DNA from 2 places in the Paenibacillus sp. FW126-R14 genome. Region 2 is predicted to be linked to the other one. Evidence: riboswitches for the same ligand, from Rfam matches in the RefSeq annotation. Region 2 holds a riboswitch; the other holds the start of a gene.
What was found. A riboswitch is a leader RNA that binds a small molecule or an ion and turns the genes downstream of it on or off. The one in region 2 is predicted to bind magnesium.

Region 1 (11,445 bases), on a different contig from region 2:
GGATACGATGTATCTTTCGCCGAGCGGATTTGCCCTGGAAGACATTGAGCCGGAGCAGTGGGTGCCGGTTGATATCCCTTCGGGAACCATTTTGGATAAAACGTTTCGTCCGTCGTCTGAAGTGCTCATGCACTTATTCTGCTATCGCGTGAACCCGAACATGACGGCGATCGTGCATACGCATCCGGCTTATTGCATTGCATTGACGCTTGTTGACGACGAGCTGCCTATGCTGTTCCCGGATCAAGCTGCGCTTGTCGGCGATGTGGCTTTCGTGCCGTATGTCGTGCCGACGACCGATAAGCTCGCTAATCTTGTAGCGGAAAAAGCGGATCGTTACAGCTCGATTTTGCTCAAAAATCATGGACTCGTCACGACCGGCAAAAATTTGCGCGAAGCCTACTACCGCACCGAAGTGATGGAAGAAAGCGCAAAGATTTACCTCATCGCCAAATCGGTCGGTACGCCGAGAAGGCTGACCGAGGAAGAGTACAAGGAAATTCAAGGCTTGGAAAGCGAAGCTTACCGCGTCAATTTATTGCAGCAAATGAAATAATGCATCCTGCGATAAACCCGTTCTCATCGATACGTGATGGGGGCGGGTTTTTATTTGGGTTTAGCAAGGTCTCCCTCCCATATATCCGACACGAAATTCGTAATAATACACATAGGAAACCCATCTGTTGTACAATAGAATGTAATATATGCTTGAAAAGAATGCCGAGGTGGCCCCATGGTTAATATTTTAGTCGTAGATGACGAGCCGATGATTTGCAAAGGTGTTGCGACCATATTGAAGCAGTCCAAGCTGGATATCGGCGAGGTTTTTATGGCATATAACGGATTTGAAGCGCTGGATTTTATCCATTTGGAGAAAATTGATCTCGTGTTTACCGATATTCAAATGGAAAAAATGAACGGCATTGAATTGATAGAAAACATATTCATGGAAGATCCGTCCATCCCGATCGTCATTTTGTCCGCCCACGGCGAGTTTGAATACGCCCAGAAAGCGATCCGTTTCGGAGCCAAGGAATACTTGGTTAAGCCGATTACTCCGCCTCATCTCATTGCGATAACGGCGAAGCTGCTCAAGGAAAAGGAAGAACGGCAGCAGCATTTTTCCAATTGGGAAGGCAATCGAACGCTGGCGGACATTACGTCGCTGGAGATGAACTATTATTTAAGTGAGATCGTCACGGGAACCGTCCATGAATCCGAAGTGCAAGGCATCCTTGAGAAGATCGGTAACCGCTTGTCCGGCCCGCATTACAGCATGCTCGTGATCAAGTTGTTTCTAGACCGTGGCGGCATCCGCGATGAGCAGATATCCACGATGAAGGACCGCAGCCTTTTGAAATACGCCGCTTTGAATATTATCGAGGAAACCGCGAGCCAGTGGAGTCATCTTGTCTTCAACACCCACAACTCGACCTTCTCCTTGCTGATGCAAGTTCCCGAGGAAGAGAAACGAGGCACGCTCCGTATTAATCAAATGCTGATGGTAGCCCAAATGACGCACGCGAATTTGCAGAAATACGTTAATGTGAAATGCCAAATCGGCATCAGCCGCATCCGGGAAGGCATCACCCAGTGGCCTGTCATTTACAAAGAAGCGATGGAGAGCTTAACTTGGGGCGAGACGCGGAAAGACCACTACATGTTCTACATCGAGGACATCGGCAAAACGACGAATGAGCAGAGTTTAACGAGCACACAGGTGGATGAGGCGAACAATCGCATTGTTTTTGATACGAAAACGTATATTGAAGGCCACTTTTGCGATAAAGGGCTGAAGCTGCAGGACATCGCAGATAGTGTGCATTTGAGCCCGAATTATTTGAGTTATTTGTTTAAAAGAGTGATGGGCCTGGGCATTTGGGATTATGTGACCCAGCTTCGTATGGAGAAAGGGAAACAGCTCATCCTCACGACCGACAAACGCCGTTACGAGATTTCGGAGGAGATCGGGTACGAATCGCCGGAGCATTTTAGCAAAATATTTAAGAAGCATTTCGGGGTGAATATTTCCGAGATCAAACAGACGGGACCGTAATATGCGACATGATAAGCGTAACAAGGCACATCGCAAGGACGCAAGGGCACCCCTTATAATCGAAATTGTAGCAGCACATGAAAGATTACATGATTTTGAAAGGGGAACCAAAGATGAGAGGTAAAAAGACATCCGCAATCAGTGCAATCGCGCTGACGGTCCTATTGGCAGGATGCGGCACGCAAACCGCTACAACGAGCACGCCAAGCACTAGCCCAGCCGCTAGCACGGCAGTCAATGCGCAAACCGCAGCGCCTGCCGCCAAAAAGGTGACCATTACCGCCCAAGGCTTCAAGCCGGACCAGAAGGAAAAGAACGATCAGCTGGATCAACGGATCGCCCGCTTTAAAGCGAAAAACCCGAACGTTGAATTCAAGAAGGATGACTGGCAGTACAATCCGCTGGAAATCGGCATCAAAATGGCTTCCAACAGCGCTCCAACCGAGTATACGACGTATGCAACCGAAGGCAAAGTACTCGTTGACAAGAAATGGGTAGCGGACATTACCGATTCAATGAATGCGTGGGAACATGCGAAAGATATGAATGATCTTCTCTCCAAACCTTTTGTGGTGAATGGAAAAACGTACGGCGTGCCGATTGACGGATACGTAATGACCATTACGCTGAACAAAAAGCTGTTTAAAGATAAAGGCGTAGAACTGCCGCCAATGGACTGGACATGGGACGATCTGCTCGATGCGGCAAGAAAAATCAATGATCCGGCCAAAGGCATCGCAGGTTTCATCCCCATGGGAAAAGGCCCGGAAGCAGGCTGGAACTGGACGAATTTCCTCTATGCGGCCGGCGGGGATGTGCAGAAGCTTGATGGCGGTAAAGTCGTCGGCATTTTCAATTCGGACGCGGGCTTGAAAGCGCTTGAATTTTATAAAAAGCTGAAAGACGAGAACTTGATTCCGCAAAACTGGGCGCTCGGCTATGGCGACGCATTAAGCGCCTTCTCACAAGGACGCGGCGCGATGGTTATGTGCGGAAGCGGCAATGCGGCAGATACGGCGATTAACGAAGGCGGTATTTCCAAAGAGGATATGGTCGTCTATCCAATGCCCGCTTTGACCAAAGGCGGCAAGCATACGGGGGTTCTCGGAGGCAACTACCGCGTAATCAATCCGAAGAGCGACAAGGATCAGCAGGCTGTTGCTTTCAAATGGATCACAGATGAGTATTTCACGGACGATTTCTTAAACTCCACGAAAAAAGAGATCGAAGACCGTAAAACGAAAAACCGTGTCTACATCCCGCAGCCGATCAACTACTGGAAAGATTCCTCCGATTTCGGTAAAAAGTACACCGATCTGTTAGCTAAATACGACAACGTTTTCAAATACGATCCGCAGCTTCTCAGCCTGTGGGACGGCAAGCCGGAAGCGCAGTATGAAGCGCAAAAATACTACACAGAGATGGCCAACGTGATCCAAAAAGTGTTCACAACCAAAGATGTAGATTTGAAAAAGGCTTTAAGCGATGCGTCGAACAAAGTGCAAACGGAAGTGTTTGATAAAGTGAAAGTCGAATAGTGACCGGATCGATCGGATCTAAGCCGCCTCGCGGTTTAGGTCCGATTTCATAAGGAGTGTTGGAGATGGATGCAGAATTACATGTACAGCCTGTGGCAGCGGCAAGCTCCGTAAAGAAGAAAATCAACTGGTATCTATGGGGGACTATATTTATCGTCCCGGAGATTGTGTTCTTTATTATTTTCTTGTGGGTGCCGATTATCAAAGGCATTTTCTACAGCTTTTACAATATTGATTTCGTGGATGGCAACCATTTTATTGGCTTGGCCAACTATGTGAGTATTTTTCATGATGAGCTGCTCCTTATATCTGTCAAAAATACGTTGTATTATATGGGCCTCGGTATCGTGCTTGGCTTCTGGGTTCCGCCGCTCGTTGCCATCGCTGTCTCGGAATTGAAATGGTTTCAGGGGGGAGCGCGCATTATCGGATACCTGCCAAGTGCGATTCCCGCTATCGTTCTGTACGGGATGTGGCAGTGGTTCTACGATGCCGTAGGTCCGATCAATTCCTTTTTACAAACGCTGGGTCTACCCAAACTGGAATTTTTCAGCCCGAAACTGGCCATGGGTTCCATCGTCTTGCTGGAAACATGGCAGAGCTTCGGAGCAGCGACGCTCATCTATATCGCGGCAATCGTCGGGATTCCGAGGGACATCTACGAAGCGGCTGAGATTGACGGAGCCAGCGTATGGCAGCGAATCCGCTACATCACGCTGCCGAGTATCCGAACCTTGATGCTGCTCCTGCTTCTTCTGCAGGTAATCACTACGTCACAAGGCTTCCAGGCGCAATTGTCCATGACGGACGGCGGGCCGAACAATGCGACGCTAACGTACCTGCTGTGGCTCAATCACACGGCATTCCGCGATCTTGACTTTGGCAAAGCGAGTGCCATGGGCAGCTTGATGTTTTTCGTCTTAATCTTGTTGTCCGTGTTATATAATCTGCTGCAGCGTAGAGGTGAGAAGGCATGAAGCAAGAAGAACGCGGCATTATTTCCAGATATGATATGAAAAAAGGCACCGTGCGCACGGGCTACACCACCATGGTGCTGTTGATGCTCTTGCTGGGAGCGACGATGCTGTATCCTTTTTTCGATACGTTCTTTGGGTCGCTGAAAACACGCGAGGAATTTTTTGCTTTTCCTCCGACCTTTTTCCCGGAAAACTGGATCTGGAGAAACTATAAGGATGCTTTTACCGGATTCGACCTGCCTTTGTTGACCTTTCTTAAAAATACCGTGTTCATCTATATCGGCAACGTGGTCGTTTCGCTGCTGCTGATCGGATTGGCGGCTTACGCGCTGTCGCATTTAAGAGTGCCGTTCAAACGCTGGGTGACGCTGTTTTTCTTTTCTACGCTGCTCATTCCGCCGGCTACGTACATCGTCCCGAACCTGCTCAACCTGAAAAGCTTGGGCATGCTGAATACGTATTGGGCCTTCTGGCTGCCGGCTGCGGCGAACGCTTACTTCATGCTGCTGCTCAAAAACTTCTTCGATGGCATTCACAAAGAAATATTGGAAGCCGCAAGGATGGACGGGGCAAGCGAGTTCAGCTCCTTTATCCAAATAGCGGTTCCGCTTTCCACTCCGATCATCGGTACGCTGTTGATGCTGTCTTTTTCGGCGACGTGGAACGATTTCTATTGGCCTAGTCTTGTGATGACGGAAAGAGGGATGTACCCGCTCGCAACAGGCATCTATTTGTATGTGGTGTACCCGACATCGGTCATTCCGTGGAGCGTCCGTTTTGCCGTATTGACGATGGCGATGCTGCCGCCGGTGGTGTTTTTCCTCATTTTTCAAAAATTTATTATTCGCGGCATCTCGGTTTCCAGTGTGAAAGGGTAGCGAAGAACGTCCATCAGAAGCTATTTCTGGTGGCGTTTTCTTTTGCCTAAAGGAGAATGTCCCCGCGATCGCGAAACTAAGACGAAATGGAAGGGCTGGAAAGGAAGGAAAATCAGTATGCGTAAAATGCTGCGTAATATGAATCTGATGAAAAAGCTGATCGTCCTGCTTATCTTATTCGTCGTCATTCCCATATTGGTCTTGGATTTGGTCGTCGCGAAGAAGCTGGAGTCCATTACAGAAGAGCAGGTGGGAAATGCGCTGCTGCAGCTGGTGCGGGGAAGCCACTTAACATTAGACAGGGAAAGCAGCGATTTCGAGGAAAAAACGGAGAAAATCATGATCTCCCAAGAGATTCAACAGCTCGTCAGCATCCCTTCATCGTCGGAATATGAGCGGTTTGAAATCTTTAAGACGCTTGATAAATATTTAAGCAATTATTCAACGAATGCGATTCGTTATTCCATGTTCTTTTCAGATACCGATAAGCAGTATTCCTTTGTGCCGAATTCCGATATTTTAAACAACGGCATTTTTTATGCAACGGATTTGAATGCGCTCTCCTGGTATAAATCGGTTAGTCAAGCTAAGGGGAAAGGTGTGCTTCGCGTTATCGATAAGTTCGGCTTCAATCCGAATAGCGTGCAAACCGTTGCCTACCTGCGGCAGCTCAACAGCATTTATAACGGTGAAACCGTCATCGGCTACCTGCTTGTGTCGGGAATCGAGACGCCTTTGCAGCAGGATTTCTCGCCGTTTGACAAGTATGCGGATGCCCAAGTTATGCTGCTGGATCAAGAGAATACGGTGCTCGCCACCAACACGGAGAAATTCCAAATCGGCTCCACAATGCCCGTTGATGCGGATAAAGTGGAGGGGGTTTATAAGCTGAAAGAAGGCGGCGTGGAGTATATGCATGTGCTTCATACCAGCGAAGTTACGAACACGAAGCTGCTGATGCGGGTTCCCGTGCAATCGATTATCATCGATCACATCTCTGTGCAGCGTCTGGTGGATTGGATCATGTTTATTTATTTCTTTATTTTAATTTTGGCGAGCATGTATTTTATTCAATCGATTCTGAAGCCGATTTCGCGGCTGGCGCGCATTACGAACTCCTATCATCCCGGCAGGCCGCTGGCGATCTCCATGCATTCGGAGAGCAAAAACGAGATCGTGCTGCTGAGCAATCATTTTATCCGGATGACCGACCGTTTAAATCAAACGATTTATGATCAATATGAGCTGGAATTAAAGCATAAGGAAATTGAATTGTCGATTCTCCATACGCAAATTAATCCGCATCTCCTTTATAATACGCTGGAGTCTGTCTACTGGCATACGTTTATGGAAGGGGCGGCGGAGTCGGCTGAAATGATTAAGGATTTGTCGCTCATTATGCGGATCGGGCTAAGCAAAGGAAAGCTGTTGATTCCGGTGATGGAGGAAATCAATCATGCGGAGGCGTATGTACGGTTGCAATTGTTCCGGTACGAGTACGCTTTTCAGGTGCATTGGGACATTGAAGAGGATGCGAAAAAGTTTCTCGTGCCGAAGGTCATACTGCAGCCCATTATTGAGAATGCGATTCTGCACGGCATTAAGCATATGAGCCAAGACGGAGAGTTATGGATTAAGGTGCGAAGCCGCGATGGTCTTGTCATCATCAGTGTCGAGGACAACGGTTACAGGCAGGCCGATATCGACATGTTGAATGCGATTCTGCAAGGGAAAGAAAGCAATCGGGGCTTCGGAATTATCAACGTTCAAAAGCGGATTCAGCTCCACTTCGGGGGCAGTTACGGCTTGCATTACAGCCATCGGGAAGATCAAGGCGTACGTGCCTGGATTGAGATCCCGGCGATTCTCGATGAGCATGAATGGAAGCAGCCCCCCAGCCGTTGAGACGATCTCAGGATGAAGAAAATTTTTGTTCGTAGAAAAAAAGTTGTTGACACATTCCTGAATATGAGTGTAGTATTCTCATGTAAAACATATGACCTCGTTAGGTGAGGCTCCTATACAAACATAGGCCACTGCCCGGAAACATCGAAAGATGCCAATGGGTAGAACAGGAACTGCCGGATTAAGGCTTTTCATAAGGTGGCTAAGAGATATCGGATCTCTTTACGTTGTATAGTGCTAAAGCTCGACTAGGGGGAACGGTTAAGTGTCTTTTTTGCGCGCTTATTTATGATCCCTCTAGGTGAACCTAGAGGGATTTTCATTTGAAAAAGGGGGGATTCACATGGACAGTAGTCCGAGTAGGCGAAGAATAACATATGTACGGAATTATCCTGTGAAGAGCAGGAACTCGTTTGCTTCGATCCCCCATAACCTTAAAATTTACAAATTTATCCATTATTTACATAAGGGTAAGTTTATTTAAGTGTGTCCATGTACGGATTGAATGAAATAGAACGGGTTCCAAAGCCAACGGCTCTCCTCCTGGGAGAGCTTTTTTGTGTCCAAATACGACGGTGGAGGAATAACCAATGAAAAACAACAAACGGAATGACCAAACGAATCAAGAAATAACAAATCGTCTTATTAAGATGTCCATTTGCGACAAAGAGGATTTAATGGAGGAATTGGCAGCTTCCTATGAGGGCTTAAAAGATTCAGAGGTTAAAGAAAAGCTGAACAAATACGGGAAAAATCAAATCGCTCATGAAAAGCCGCCAGTATGGTACGTGCAGCTGTTGTTATGCTTTAAGAATCCGTTCATTCTTATTCTTTTGGCATTAGACATTTTTGCAATTTTTACGGATGATACGGTAGGTCAACTCGTACTTAGCTTAATGATTGCGATTAGTGTACTCATAACATTTACCCAGGAATTCCGTTCCATGCGGGCCGTTGAGAAGCTAAAGGCAATGGTAAGAACAACCGCCACAGTGACTCGTAACGGATCGAAGCAGGAGATTGATATGGATCAACTTGTTCCAGGGGATATCGTCCATCTGTCTGCAGGCGACTTAATTCCAGCGGACGTCAGGCTGCTAACCTCCAAGGATCTTTTTGTCAGCGAATCCTCCCTTACAGGAGAGGCTCTTCCTATGGAAAAGCAGGATACGAGCTTGACCAAGCTTCATAAAACAAAGCTGCCCAGGCACGCCAATGCACTTGAGCTTGACAACATGTGCTATATGGGTACGAATGTCGTTAGCGGCACGGCTATGGCTGTTGTGATATCTACAGGAGCTTCAACTTACTTTGGGTCGATGGCCAAAATATTGACCGGCACGCGTCCTCTGACAAGTTTTGATAAAGGTGTCAACAGCGTCTCCTTTCTCCTTATCCGATTTATGCTGATTATGGTTCCGATTATCTTCTTTATTAACGGCTTCACCAAAGGGGACTGGTGGGATGCATTACTGTTCGGCATGTCCATTGCCGTTGGTCTGACACCTGAAATGCTTCCTGTTATCGTTACTACAAACTTAGCCAAAGGCGCCTCCGTCATGTCGCAAAACAAAGTAGTCGTTAAACGGTTAAATGCGATCCAAAATTTTGGGGCGATGAATATTCTTTGCACGGATAAAACGGGGACGCTCACGCAGGATAAAATCATTCTCGAAAAATATATGGACATTCATGGCAATGAAAATTTGAAAGTGCTCGAATACGCTTATTTGAACAGCTTTCATCAGACTGGACTTAAAAATTTATTGGATGTTGCGGTATTGGAACATGTAGAACTGACAGATGTTCTAGGAGCTGAAAAAAATTATAGCAAAATAGATGAAATCCCATTTGATTTTAACCGCCGCCGAATGTCTGTCGTACTGGAGAAAAGCGGCAATGGCCATGTGCTCATTTGCAAAGGAGCTATGGAGGAAATTCTCAGTGTTTGTTCCCATGTGTTAGATGACGGTGAGCGCCTGGAGCTTACGCCTCAAATGACGCTAAGGGCTCAGCAGCTTGTGCATGAATTGAACAATGACGGACTCCGTGTAATTGCCGTTGCCGTCAAAACGCTTAACCCCAAAAATGATCCTTACGGAAAACAAGATGAGACGAATCTTACGCTTGTTGGCTATGTCGGGTTCATAGATCCGCCGAAAGAAACAGCGAAGACAGCTATTCAGGCATTAAAACAAAACGGCGTAGAGGTCAAAGTATTGACTGGCGATAACGCAGCCGTTACTCGCAAAGTGTGCAAAGATGTCGGCCTTCATGTAAGTAAAATTGTGTTAGGAAGCGAAATCGACCGTTTGAACGATGAACAGCTTGCCGATCTAGCTGAGAAAACAGCGGTTTTCGCTAAATTAAATCCGTTACAAAAATCCAGAATCGTTAAGGCGCTGCAGTCCAAGGGTCATACGGTTGGGTTTATGGGAGACGGGATCAATGACGCAGCAGCTTTACGCGATGCAGATGTAGGCATTTCAGTAGATACCGCTGTCGATATCGCCAAAGAGTCTGCGGACATTATTTTGCTTGAGAAAAGCTTGATGGTTTTGGAAGCGGGTGTTATCGAGGGGCGTTTAACGTTCGGCAATATTATTAAGTACATTAAAATGACAGCCAGTTCGAACTTCGGCAATGTCTTTAGTGTCATGGGTTCCAGCGCGTTTCTGCCCTTTCTCCCGATGCTGCCTATTCATTTGCTTATTCAAAACTTGTTCTATGATATCTCACAGTTGTCGATTCCTTGGGATCGAATGGATAACGAATTTTTAAAGAAGCCAAGAAAATGGGATGCAAAATCTGTGGGAAGATTTATGCTCTTTATCGGTCCTATAAGTTCCATTTTCGATTATGCCACGTACTTCCTTATGTATTTTGTTTTTGCTGCCAATACAGTTGAAAGTCAGTCTTTGTTTCAATCCGGATGGTTTATTGAAGGTTTATTATCCCAAACGTTAATCGTTCATATGATTCGCACTGAAAAAATCCCATTTATTCAAAGCAGAGCCAGCATGCCAGTTCTGTTATTAACAAGCTTGATTATCCTTGCAGGCATATTCATTCCATTCTCCGCGTTCGGTTCCAGCGTTGGCTTACAACCGTTGCCGCTTTCCTACTTCCCTTGGCTCGCAGCGATATTGCTGAGCTACTGCTTCCTTACGCAGGCCATCAAGAAATGGTATATTCGCAAATTTAACGAGTGGCTCTAAAAGAAATGATTAAGAGGTGATACAGATGACCATAGCATTGATCTTGAAACTTTTTTTAGCATTATGTTTTGGACTTCTAATCGGCATTGACAGACAAATTAAACAAAAACAGCTTGGGTTGCGACCATGTATGGTCATCTGTATGGCCAGCTGCTTAATCACGATTGTTTCCATTCATGCGTTTGATAAATTTGCCGGCGCCAATCATCCCAATATGGACCCGATGCGCTTAGCCGCGCAGATTGTGAGCGGTGTCGGTTTTATTGGCGCCGGGGTCATTTTGAGAAGAAGCAACGAAGTCATATCCGGTCTAACCTCCGCGGCTTTGATTTGGGCGGCATCGGCAATAGGAATTGCAGTCGGTGCCGGATTTTACTGGGAAGCGGCCAGCGGTGTTGTTCTCTTGATCATTGCCGTCAATGCCGTGCCCTATCTGATTAAAATCGCCGGACTAAACAATTTGAACAGACATGATGTCGCCGTCAAAATCGTCGTGAAACCCAACTACAGAATGACGGAATTAATCCAGACCATTGAGCGCAAAAATACGGGGAATAGCAAATCTACGGAATATAAGTTGCGGCACATGAAGCTTAGAGATTTAGACAATGGAAACCAGCAGTTGGATTTAATATTGTCCGTGCCTGAAGATCAGTATACAACGGAAATTTATTATTATATTAAAAAAATTGAAAATGTCATGACGGTAGACGTGGATCAGCTGTGATGAACCGGGCACTAGTTGTGCTGCATAAAGAACCTAACGGCAAGTATACCGCTAGGTTCTTTTGCCTGCGAAGCAAGTTTGCTATGGTTAAGTTTAGTTTTGAGGCAAACCAAATTCGGTATCTGTTGACGCGTTGTGATCGGTAA
Region 2 (11,445 bases):
CGGGTCCGCCGACGGACTGACCGGCGTGGAAGGCGGTCCTGCGGGAGCCGCACTCACAACTGCAGGGATAGCGCTCGTCAATAGAATGAATATCAAGACAAACAGAAGCTGTCGTTTTGCGAGCTGTTTGTAGAATTTGCTTTTTACCGTTCTCCTCATCCACAATACCTCCTCTTAATTCACGCTGATCGCGTCAATGAGCAGTACCGCATACGTGCTGTCACTATGCACGAGCTTGATGTATTTGGCGTTGGCCAGCGACGCCCCGAAGGCACTGAGCGGTATTGTGATGTCGCTGTAGCTTCCTCCGGCCGTTCCGTAGTTGCTGATCGGCCCGACGGTATGGTCCGTTCCGTCATTCAGCACGACATTCCAATGCTGTAAGGTGTCGGAAGGATTCCAGTCCCTCATCCGCAGCACCAGATTCGTTTTCCCGGCCAGACTCCGGTTGATGTTTTCCTGGAAATATTGCCCCGCTCCGCTAGAATTAAGGACAATATTGCCGCTACTGTCGGAGCCATAGTAAGCGCTGTCAATAACCCAACTGATGCTTTGACCCAAGTCATTCACTTTATTGTTAAAGTTCGTTGCGTTCGCGAACGAATCGATCGTCACAGTGGATACCTCCGGCATCGCACTCGCCTGATTGGAGTTGCCGCTCGTGCCCGCCGAATTCACCGCTTGAACAACATAGTAATAGGTGGTTCCGTTGGTCAGACCCGTGTTCGTGAATGACACCGCCGTCACTCCGCTTGCGACTTGGGCGTATCCCGAACCGTTTGTCGTTGAGCGCAGTACATTATAGCTGGTCGCGCCGGTCGATGCTGTCCAGTTCAAAGCCACCTGTGCGTTGCCGGCCGTCGCCGTCAAATTCGTCGGCGCTGCCGGTAAAGTCGGTGCTGCCGGCGTCGCGCTCGCCTGGTTGGAGTTGCCGCTCGTGCCCACGGAATTGACCGCTTGAACAACATAGTAATACGTCGTACCGTTAGTCAGGCCCGTGTTTGTATAAGATGTCGCCGTGATGCCGCTAGCGACTTGGATATACCCCGAACCGCTCGTTGTCGAACGCAGTACGTTGTAGCTGGTCGCGCCAGATGAAGCGGTCCAACTCAGCGACGCTTGCGCGTTGCCGGCCGTCGCCGCCAAGTTCGTCGGCGCTGCTGGAGCGGTCGGCGGACCACTGCTTATGGCAACCGAATTGGACAACACGTTATACCCGGCAGCAGCGTCCCAGGTGTTCTGATTCGCCAGGCGGATCGAGTAATCCGGGCGAGAGCGCAGGCTGCTTGCGTTATCCGGCAGCCACAGCGCAAGCTTGTAAGTTCCGCCAGGCATGTTGGAAGGAAGGGTGACGGTCTGTGTGGATACATTCACTGAACCGCTCTTCCACAGCCGCACATCAATGTTGTTCAATTGAACATTAAAGCGATTCGTTCCATTATCGAAAACAAGGAAGACCGGCCTCGGTTTAATCGGACCGGCGTACCCGGCGTTGTTTAAATTGGCTGAGAACGCGAAGCTTGCGCCGGCGTTGGCCGACGTTGGAAAAGTGGCGTCAACGAGGCTAAGCCGGTAGCCCAGCTTCCGTTTGATTCTCGTAAATGCCGTCTCGGCCGGATCGTTGCCCGCTGCCGGCAGATTCGCGTTTTTCCAGATGTTAGTGTTGACTTGCGCATAGTCCTCATTAATTTCCGTGAAATGCAGCTTGCCCATTTCGACCTGTACGTTCACGCCTGCGGAGTCGTTGGATCCCGAGGAATCGCAAGTTTCTCCGCCTACCATTTTGTTAGCACCGGTCGAGGTCGCAAGGTCATACATCCACTGTTTCTTTTGCTCTACATAGAACCAGCCCATCCAGGAATTATTGTCGTACGTGCCCATATCCGCACTGTCAGACAGGAAACAATCGTTATGGAATCCGATACGGTCCTTCTCCTCTTGTGTGAGCGGGCTGCTCCCAGATGGCGTCGGCAGTTCCAAAACTTCTTTGATAAAAATCGGATAACGAATGACGACCGGTATCGATGCAGGCGTCGTACCCAGAATGCTTTTAATAATGCGATAGCGCGTATCCGCCTGTGTGCGATTAAAAGGATCCGTAAAAGAACTTGTATGCCATTCGCCCCAAGGCCCAAGATAACCGGCCTCCAGATGGTTGATCACATCAGCATTAGCTGTAAAAATAGCACCCAACTGCTCAGTGTGGCGGATTATTTGACTTTCAGGGACGGACGGCGATTCGGACCAGGCGTATGCCGGACGCAGTACGATTTTCAATCCGGCCTGACGTATGGCGGCAAGTCCCGAGCTAAGATTGTCGAGCAAAGCCTGGGGAAGGTCCTGATTTTTGTATTTATCCAAATGAATATAACTATGGATGAGCGTATTGCTGTTTTGCTTAGCGCGCGCAAACGTCCGGTCCAGCATATCCGGGTTAAAGCCTGCGATGCTTGTTGCCGCACTTGCGTAATCGTTGACGGCAGGGTCGTTAATAATCTCGTAACGATTATGGAAGCCCCTTTCCGGATTGGCAAAAGCGGTCGCAGAATCACCGGTATACTGGAATGTTGCGCCGAATGCCTGCGTTACCGGCAGTGCCCCAAACAGTACGACAGCAATAAGAAGCATTGCCCACACTTTTCTTCTCAGCATCATTTTTCACCCCATCATTCAATTTTTGTAATCGCTTTCGTTTGTAATTTTGATCTCCTCTCTAGCTGTACAAATATAGGAATGACCGGCACCACCTCTTTCCCAAAATCTGCTTGCTTCTCCATCACCTCCTTTAAAAAATATGCACCAATAAAAAAATCCCGTTGAGAGGGATCTTGGATGCCGATTCTTATGCCTGATGTGCTCTATGGGCTCTATTATATGACATTCAAAATGAGTAATCAACAAATATTTGCGCAAATATTTTCCGCGTCATTATGCAAAAAAGTTAAAGCCGCGAAAAAAAAGAAGACCAGAGCGGCGGCTCTGATCCTCTTGGGAAAAACAGTATGGTATGTGTTTTTTTGTTGCGGTTTTTTTGCTGCTAATGCAACTGTTTATTTAGCGCCTCAATCTCCGCTTCGGACAAGCCGGTTACTTCTGCAATAAATGATATCGACAATCCTTTTTGCAACATGCTAACCACAATTTCTTTGTCCCTTTCCGCCTTGCCTTCCAGCCTTCCCTCGTACCTTCCTTCCTGCCTGCCTTCCTCTTTACCCCTGGACTTTGCGTAGTCTAAAGCAGACTGCTCATCCAGCAGCGCTTTTTTCCGCATCTCATACAGCATCCGCGCTTCTTTGTCTTGGCTCAAAAACTCCAATGTCGTCATCGCTTTTTTCAAACCCGGTGTTTCCATCGCTAATTCCTCCCATCGATCCTGATTCGTGCCGTTAATGAACATCAGCCAATTAACGAGTCGGCTGTCCATTTCGTGGGCTTTGATCCCCAACTTGGGCAGTTCCATAAAGTGAATTTCAATATCGTCGATTAACAGTTCGCCAGTATGGTCTTCCCTCATGTGAAATATGTTATGAAAACGATCATTTGGGATACAAACTGCGCTTTGCCATATCGTACTTGTTGCTCACCTGGATCTCCAGATTCACCTGTTTGCCGTCCCCGGTTTTGGCCCGGACATCCAGAATGGACTGTTTGTCGGTCACGGCATTTTTATCGATATGCGGATCGAGTATCGTCAAACTGACGAACGGCTTCGGTTCCGTTTCCCGCAGCGCTTCATTCAGGAAATTGAGCAACACTTCATCTTTATTTTCTTCGCTGCCAAAGATTTTTTTGAATACAAAATCGACAGACGGCTTTAACAATTCAGTCATCTTTTCAACTCCAACGGCTTGCAATTGCCAGAGATTTTTCTATTCCCATTATACCACAAATAGGTAGCGCGCAGACGGGAAAGACGCGTACTGTTTGTCGCGGCTAGTGGTGCCGCTGTACGGTATGATTCCTCACATTCTTCTTGGGCAGAGCTGCCAATCCTGCTTTCATGATCATACCAGCCAAGGTCTAGCGATTAGAAAAATCCAAACAAAATGTTCAAGAAATTGCGCAAATTCTGCGCAATCATAAAATTGCATAAAAATTCAATATATCGTATACTTATGCATACTAAATAATGGGAGGCTCTATCATGTCACTTGTCATAAGAAATGCTGAACCCGATGATTTGGACGGTTTGACCGAGTTAATGTATGAATACATCGTTGGTTTTTATAAGAAACCCAGACCCGCCACTGAAAAAATTCATCAGTTGATTCAGATGCTTTTAGAAAAGCAAAATGGCATACAGTTTGTTGCATTACAAAACGGAAAGTTAGTTGGTTTTGCCACACTATTTTTTACATTCAGCACGATGAAAGCAGATAAATGTACCGTAATGAACGACCTTTTTGTTATTGAGCAGTACCGCGATACAGAAGTGGAATTGCAACTATTTTTAGCATGTCAAAAATATACGCAGGAGCATGGATTTGCCCACATGTCTTGGATAACGGGGACGGATAATACACGAGCTCAACGTTTTTTTGATAAAATGGGCAGCATGAAAGGGGATTGGATTAATTATTCAATGATCTAAGCTAGAGCGATCGATACTTCAAAATTAAAATGATAACGAATACCACAACGCCTAAAGATAATGTGTTTGTTATCAAAAAAGCTAAGCCGGCACCCGTGACAGCCAAGCTTATTGCATAAGCTTCCATAAGGCTAATTCCTAAAAGCATAAGCAAATACGCCTTTAAACTTAAGTCTGCTACAGATTTCGTTTTCAAAATTTGAATGATTTGAGGAAGCCAACCCAATGAAAGAATAACGCCGCCGATCAACTGCATGACAGAAAAAAACATCAAACGCACCTCATTTATTTCTATATGCGAACATGGCAAATCCAACGGCCCTCATGAGAAAGTTCATTCCCGCACCCGCACCGATCACGGGCAATGATGCCGCTTAATCTTCTTCACGTATCATATGTCGGAATGGGGATTCGAGTGTATTTTCTGCATGAAAAAAGAGGCAAGCATCGCCTGCCCCTACTCCATCTTCCGCACATTCGCCAAATCCGCTATTTTCTTGCTTTCCAGATACTCCTCCATCTGTCGTTCGGCGTCAATCACGACCTGCTGGATCAGACACTCGGTTCCGTGGTTAAAGCTGCATTCGAACAAGGAGGCAGTCCCTTCGATCGCACGAATGATATCGAGAAAGGAGATATCCTCCTGCTTATGCTTGAGGCGATATCCGCCGTTGGCGCCCGGTGAGGACTGAATCAGTCCGGCCTTGACAAGCTTGGTCATTAACTTGGATAGATAGGTTTGAGAAACGCCTAGCTTCTCAGCCAGCAATTGCACGCCAACAACAGGCTTATCGGGCGCTGACGTTACCAGATAAAGCATCGCGTGAAGCGCGTAGTCGGTTGCCTGGGAATATTTCATTCAGCACCTCCATCAAAGATTACGTGAATCCATAATAACGTTAGCTCAACGAAAAATCAATTTCATCATTGACAAATAAATGTATTTGGGAGTAAGCTTTCAATGTAATTGAATATGTCCTCGTTAGGTGAGGCTCCTATACGAACATAGGCCACTGCCCGGAAATATCGAAAGATGCCAATGGGTAGAACAGGAACTGCCGGATTAAGGCTTTTCATAAGGTGGCTAAGAGCAACGCTCTTTACGTTGTATAGTGCTAAAACTGGACTAGGGGGAACCGGCTTATTTCACTGTGAACTTATGCCCCCTGGGACCAAACCCGGGGGGCTTTCATATTATATGTACAAAGGGGGGAAACTGGAAATGGACAGTAGTAGTCGAATGCGACAGTTGAACAATTCAAAAAATGCTTTGCTGCCACGGAATTCGTATTTCCATCTGCCAGTATGCCCTCAGCAATCCTTAAGCAAATCAAACCCTTTCTTGCAAAGGGTTCATTTGCTGAGCCGTTGAACCTGATTGCAAACTGAACAATGGAATGTTTACGCTCTCCTCATGCAATGCTGAGGAGAGCTTTTTATTTGCAAAGGGGGTTTTCACGATGAAATGGAACGGTTTTCTCACTATTAGCAACAAATATAAATTCGGATTGGCAGACGTTATGGTCATTCTCATGCTCTTATCCATTCTGTATTTAACGGCCCATCTTGGTGCCGGCATGGAAGTGCCTTTATCCGAAAGCGATCAGCCGACAATGAACCTTGACCCGCATCTGCTTCCTTACTACGCGGGACGATCGCTGCTCAGAATGTTTATTGCCTTCGGGGCTTCACTATTATTTACATTCGTGTACGGACGTATCGCCGCATACAACCGCATGGCTGAAAAAATCATGATTCCTGCGATAGACATCTTACAGTCCGTTCCGGTGCTTGGGTTCCTTTCGGCCACTGTGATGATGTTCATGGCGCTCTTTCCCGGGAGTCTGCTCGGTGTTGAATGTGCTTCGATTTTTGCCATTTTTACCGGTCAAGTATGGAACATGACGTTCAGTTTCTATCATTCCCTTACGACGATTCCACGCCCGCTAAACGAAGCGGCCAATATTCATCGGCTCGGCGTGTGGTCTCGTTTTACCAAGCTTGAAGTGCCTTTTTCTATGATCGGATTAGTTTGGAACAGCATGATGTCATTCGGCGGAGGCTGGTTCTTTCTCGCGGCGAGCGAGTCAATCAGTGTGCTGAATCAAGACATTCATTTGCCTGGAATCGGCTCCTATATGGCAATGGCTGCCGACCAAGGGAATGTAAGGGCCATTATCTATTCAATCATTACCATGATCATTATGATCTGCCTTGTGGACCAGTTGTTTTGGCGGCCGCTTGTCGCTTGGTCACAAAAGTTTAAGAACGAGCACTCGGAGGCAGCGGAAGTTCCGCAATCGTGGGTTTATGACATTTTAAAACGCGCGCAATTCATTCGTTATGTGAATCATACCGCTGCCATTTTCTTTCATGACTTAACAAACCGGTTCAAACAACGGAGTTCCTCCATCCAATGGCCTAAACCGCCGTCTTTCGTGTCCAAAAGTGTGACCTCGATCATTTGGTTCATCGTTATCCTCTTCGTTGCCAAATATGTCTATGAAGCTGTTCTAGAAATCATGCAGTTGACATGGAGCGAATTAATCAGAGTGGTTATGCTCGGAATGAAAACCGCTCTGCGCGTATTCGTATCAACCGTTCTCGCTGTCGTCTGGACCGTTCCTGTAGGCGTCATGATCGGCATGAATCCCAAGCTTTCAAGAATTGCTCAGCCCATTGTTCAGGTACTTGCTTCTTTTCCCGCAAATATGGCATTCCCCTTGTTTACAATTCTGTACTTGAAGCTAGGAGTAAGTATGAACATAGGTTCTATTCCGCTCATGATGTTGGGGACGCAGTGGTACATCTTGTTTAACGTCATTGCCGGAGCGATGGCTATTCCTTCCGATTTGAAGGAAGCAGCGTCGATTTTGCGATTGACCCGGGTACAAACGTGGTTGAAGTTAATATTGCCTAGCGTGTTTCCGTTTCTCGTTACGGGGTGTATTACAGCAAGCGGAGGAGCCTGGAACGCAAGTATCGTCTCCGAGCTTGTATCTTGGAAAGACAGCACTTTACAAGCATCTGGATTAGGTTCTTTTATCGCTCAAGCAACAACAAAGGGAGATTGGCCGCAAATCATCTGGGGCATTATTGTGATGTGTTTGATGGTTGTGCTTGTAAACCGGCTGGTGTGGCGTAAGCTGTACGCGATCTCAGAAAAAAAATATCATCTGGAATAGAGGTGTGTGATCATGAAAAATACATTAATCCAACTTCAAAAAGTAAGCAAACGTTATGATATGCCCAATACGACGAATGTCAGCATTCTGGAAGATATCCAGTTGAATATTACAGAGGGTGAGTTTGTATCTATTCTGGGGCCTTCCGGCTCGGGCAAGTCCACCCTGCTTCGGATTATTGCCGGGCTTGTGCCTCCTTCTCAAGGCACCGTTTTGTATAACGGGAACGAAATACAGGGAACCAATCCCGGAGTGGGGATGGTGTTTCAATCCTTTGCCTTATTTCCTTGGCTTACGGTACTTGAGAACGTAAAGCTAGGGCTTGAAAACAAACCATTAACGGAAACAGAAAAAATGCGCAAAGCCCTCTCCATTATTGATATGGTGGGACTCGACGGATTCGAAGGCGCATACCCCAAAGAACTGTCAGGCGGTATGAAACAACGTGTCGGCATCGGCCGCGCACTGGTGATGGAACCGGATATTCTGTTGATGGATGAGCCTTTTTCGGCCTTGGACGTACTAACAGCGGAAAACCTTAAGCGGGATTTACTTGAATTGTGGACAGAAAAAAAAATCCCTACAAAATCAATCATTATGGTCACACACAGTATTGAAGAAGCGGTGTACATGTCCGATCGGGCGATTGTCTTATCTCGAGACCCGGCCCGTGTCATATCGGATATTGTCATTCCTATGCCTCATTGGCGCGACAAACAAGCAGCACAATTCACGGGGCTTGTCGATAAAATTTATTCCATATTGACCAAACGCGAAATCAAGCATAATGAGCACGTTGAAGAACAGAAGAAAAAGATCGAAAAAGTTCAAGAAGTACCTGCGGGTGCGCTAACAGGATTTATTGAGTTGATTGATGATCTAGGCAAAACGGTCGATTTATACAAGTTGGCGGATCAATTAAGCCTGAATTTGGAGGATTTTTTGCCAATTGTGGAAGCAGCCCAGATGCTTGGTTTTGCCTGCATCCAGCATGGCGACATTGAATTAACGGAAATCGGCCGTCATTTTGCTGATGCAAGTGTTTTGGACAGGAAAGATATTTTCAAAAAGCAAGTGCTTCAGCACGTCCCTATGATCGAGAAAATTATCTGGATTCTGCATTCTAAATCGAACAATAAAATGGAACGGGAATTTTTCTTGGAAATCTTCGAAAAACATTTCGGATTGGAAGAGGCCGGTCATCAGCTGGATATTTTGATTGATTGGGGAAGATATTCGGAATTGCTGGCCTACGACGAAAAAGCAAAATATCTCTATATTGAACACGAAACAGCCGCTGCATCGGAATAACGAATTGCGCAAGCCGCGGAATCGTTGAGAAGTGGCAGCCGCTCTACCTAGACCGGCTGCCTCCACTCAAAGTAAGCAATACAACATAACTTTTGAGCAATACTGTGAAACAAAAGTGTTGGAAATTCGATTAAAGTTATATTTGTAAACGCTTGCAAAGAGAGGATGAGGATGATGACATTTGTTTCTTCAGGTAAGGCCAAAAAAATAGGTTTAGCGCTTGGTTTGACCGTTTTGTTGAATGTCCCTGCATTGTCGTTAGTAAGTGCTGCGCCAAGTATTGATTACCATATTTGGTCCTTGCAGCAGCCGGACGGCTCGACGATTAGTTCGTCGCAGCTGGTTTCGGGATATTCCAGTAAATATTTCTATACAGCTTCCGACGGAGGTCAAGCGTTCATGGACCCTCAGACTGGAAGTACAACATCGGGCTCCGCTCATCCCCGTACTGAAATGAGGGAACAAACGACCAGCGGAAGCAATGCAGCGTGGAGCTGGAGCGGTACTAACACCATGACGAATACAGCGGCAGTGACATTACAAGGCGGAGGCTCGAGCGGCTCAACGACGATTGGGCAGATTTTCAATAGTACCGATTCAATACCATTGGTGGAATTGGAATATGAAGCAACCCCCAACTCCCAAGGCGGCAATTTCAGATTATTATATGAAGAGGCAAAAGGAGCCGGTACCTACACCGATTTAAGCACCAAAGCTGCTCTAGGTTCAAAATTCACTTATGAAATGTCGCTTACTGGTGGCGTCGCGACCGTTAAAATCAATGGTACGCAGGTTTTTTCCAAAAAACCAAGCTTCTCGGGAAAAACGTTCTACTTCAAGGCCGGCAATTACGATCAAACTGCGACATCAGGTTCGGTTAGCACTACGCCGTATACGATTGTTGAGCTTTATTCCGTCAGTGTCGTACATCAATAAACAAAATAAAAAAACAAGGAGCCCTTGCCGCGTGCAAGCGGCTCCTTTGTGCTTAACTCATCCTCTGTTAGCATTCTTTTATTCAAAATAAGTTCCACTATGCATCATCGAAATGATCAAGCGTCTTTTATTCTCGCAGTAAAGGTACATGCTTGAACCGATTGAACTGCATATCCATGTCTCTACAATGTTCACATTGAAAAGATTATAAATGCCAAGAATAGCCAATGCATAAGCAATAAACATACATACTTGCATTTGCCTTAACGCTTTTTTGGAACTTTCTTTTCCAATCAGCGCCTTCACAAAATCAGAAATCGTATAAAATCCATTGTATACGTGAGTTTGGAGAATAGCATCGTCAACAGGTAAGTTTATGGCCTTCGCGGATTCGATGAGTATACCTTCAATTTCAATACCACAGCGAGCGAATTCTTTTAATAATGTATGAGAATTGATTTCTATTTTTAATTCGGATTTTGAGTGACAAAGACTCTGGATAAAACTAATGAATTGCTTTTCTCTTTCCGTATTCTTCAACATTTTTCTTCTATCAAAATAACTCTGTTTTGCCATTCGATCCTCTCCTACCAATCATGTGGTACCCGCTATACGCACTCCAAGTATAAAAGAGTGGCTCCCAGATACCTAGGGTGGAAAGTACATAACTTTCGGATACTGTGAGGCGAGCAGAAAAACCGTCAGTTCACCCTGACGGCCTTTTCATACGGATATGTCACCTTCGCCTAACCATTACATAACATATATGACAGTATTGAGATGTATCTAACCACCTGCGCCTGAACTGCACGCCATCACAGTTGACCCGAAAACCAGCGCATTGCTAATTTTAGATATGGAGACGACGATATGCAATCATCCTCGCTGTGTAGCCTCCATCTCCAAGATTAACAAGTTACTGACGAAGTCCCGCGATGCAGGCATGCTCGTTGTCTATAGTCTTACACATATGGGAAAACCTTCGGATATTTCCTGGCAGTTAGCTCCCTTGCCCTGCGATCCTATTGTAAAATCAAACGTTGATAAATTTTACAACACCAATTTAGAATACATCTTACAAGCCCATTGTATAAAGACGGTTCTTATTACTGGTTACGCCGCTAACGGTGCAGTCCTTCACACAGCAACCAGCGCTGCTTTCCGGGGATACGATGTGGTTATTCCAGTTGATGGCATGTCTGCAAACAATCCTTATGCCGAACAGTATACGGCGTGGCATATGCTGAACAGTCCCGGAACTCGCAATCGGGCCACTTTAACAAAAACCAGTCTGATTACTACTCATTAACGGACCTCGCTGCACTATTTGGGAGCAATGAGCTTAATCTCATCAATAACGGACTCCAGAGTCGTTATTTGACCACTAGAGGACTTAAATTCGCACAGATTTCGCGAATAACT

Region 1: it holds a riboswitch for magnesium, as region 2 does, so the genes downstream of both, mgtA (magnesium-translocating P-type ATPase) here and AC3WRW_RS27600 (ABC transporter permease) in region 2, are expected to answer to the same signal.

What each region holds. Positions count from the first base shown of each region.
Region 1 covers NZ_JBYTBS010000026.1:69,789-81,233, reverse strand. Annotated here, with positions in the region: gene AC3WRW_RS17740 (class II aldolase/adducin family protein) at 1-556, shown strand, start outside; gene AC3WRW_RS17735 (response regulator) at 734-2,056, shown strand; gene AC3WRW_RS17730 (ABC transporter substrate-binding protein) at 2,170-3,594, shown strand; gene AC3WRW_RS17725 (carbohydrate ABC transporter permease) at 3,660-4,571, shown strand; gene AC3WRW_RS17720 (carbohydrate ABC transporter permease) at 4,568-5,449, shown strand; gene AC3WRW_RS17715 (sensor histidine kinase) at 5,567-7,354, shown strand; M-box (ykoK) riboswitch at 7,444-7,617, shown strand; gene mgtA (magnesium-translocating P-type ATPase) at 7,945-10,572, shown strand; gene AC3WRW_RS17705 (MgtC/SapB family protein) at 10,598-11,299, shown strand; gene AC3WRW_RS17700 (hypothetical protein) at 11,393-11,445, opposite strand, start outside.
Region 2 covers NZ_JBYTBS010000060.1:31,505-42,949, forward strand. Annotated here, with positions in the region: gene AC3WRW_RS27570 (fibronectin type III domain-containing protein) at 1-159, opposite strand, end outside; gene AC3WRW_RS27575 (DUF4832 domain-containing protein) at 175-2,652, opposite strand; partial or broken gene AC3WRW_RS27580 (Rpn family recombination-promoting nuclease/putative transposase) at 3,038-3,830, opposite strand; gene AC3WRW_RS27585 (GNAT family N-acetyltransferase) at 4,145-4,591, shown strand; gene AC3WRW_RS27590 (PQ-loop domain-containing transporter) at 4,593-4,847, opposite strand; gene AC3WRW_RS27595 (RrF2 family transcriptional regulator) at 5,049-5,450, opposite strand; M-box (ykoK) riboswitch at 5,563-5,732, shown strand; gene AC3WRW_RS27600 (ABC transporter permease) at 6,052-7,776, shown strand; gene AC3WRW_RS27605 (ABC transporter ATP-binding protein) at 7,789-9,087, shown strand; gene AC3WRW_RS27610 (polysaccharide lyase family 7 protein) at 9,259-10,023, shown strand; gene AC3WRW_RS27615 (hypothetical protein) at 10,102-10,599, opposite strand; gene AC3WRW_RS27620 (cysteine hydrolase family protein) at 10,865-11,332, shown strand.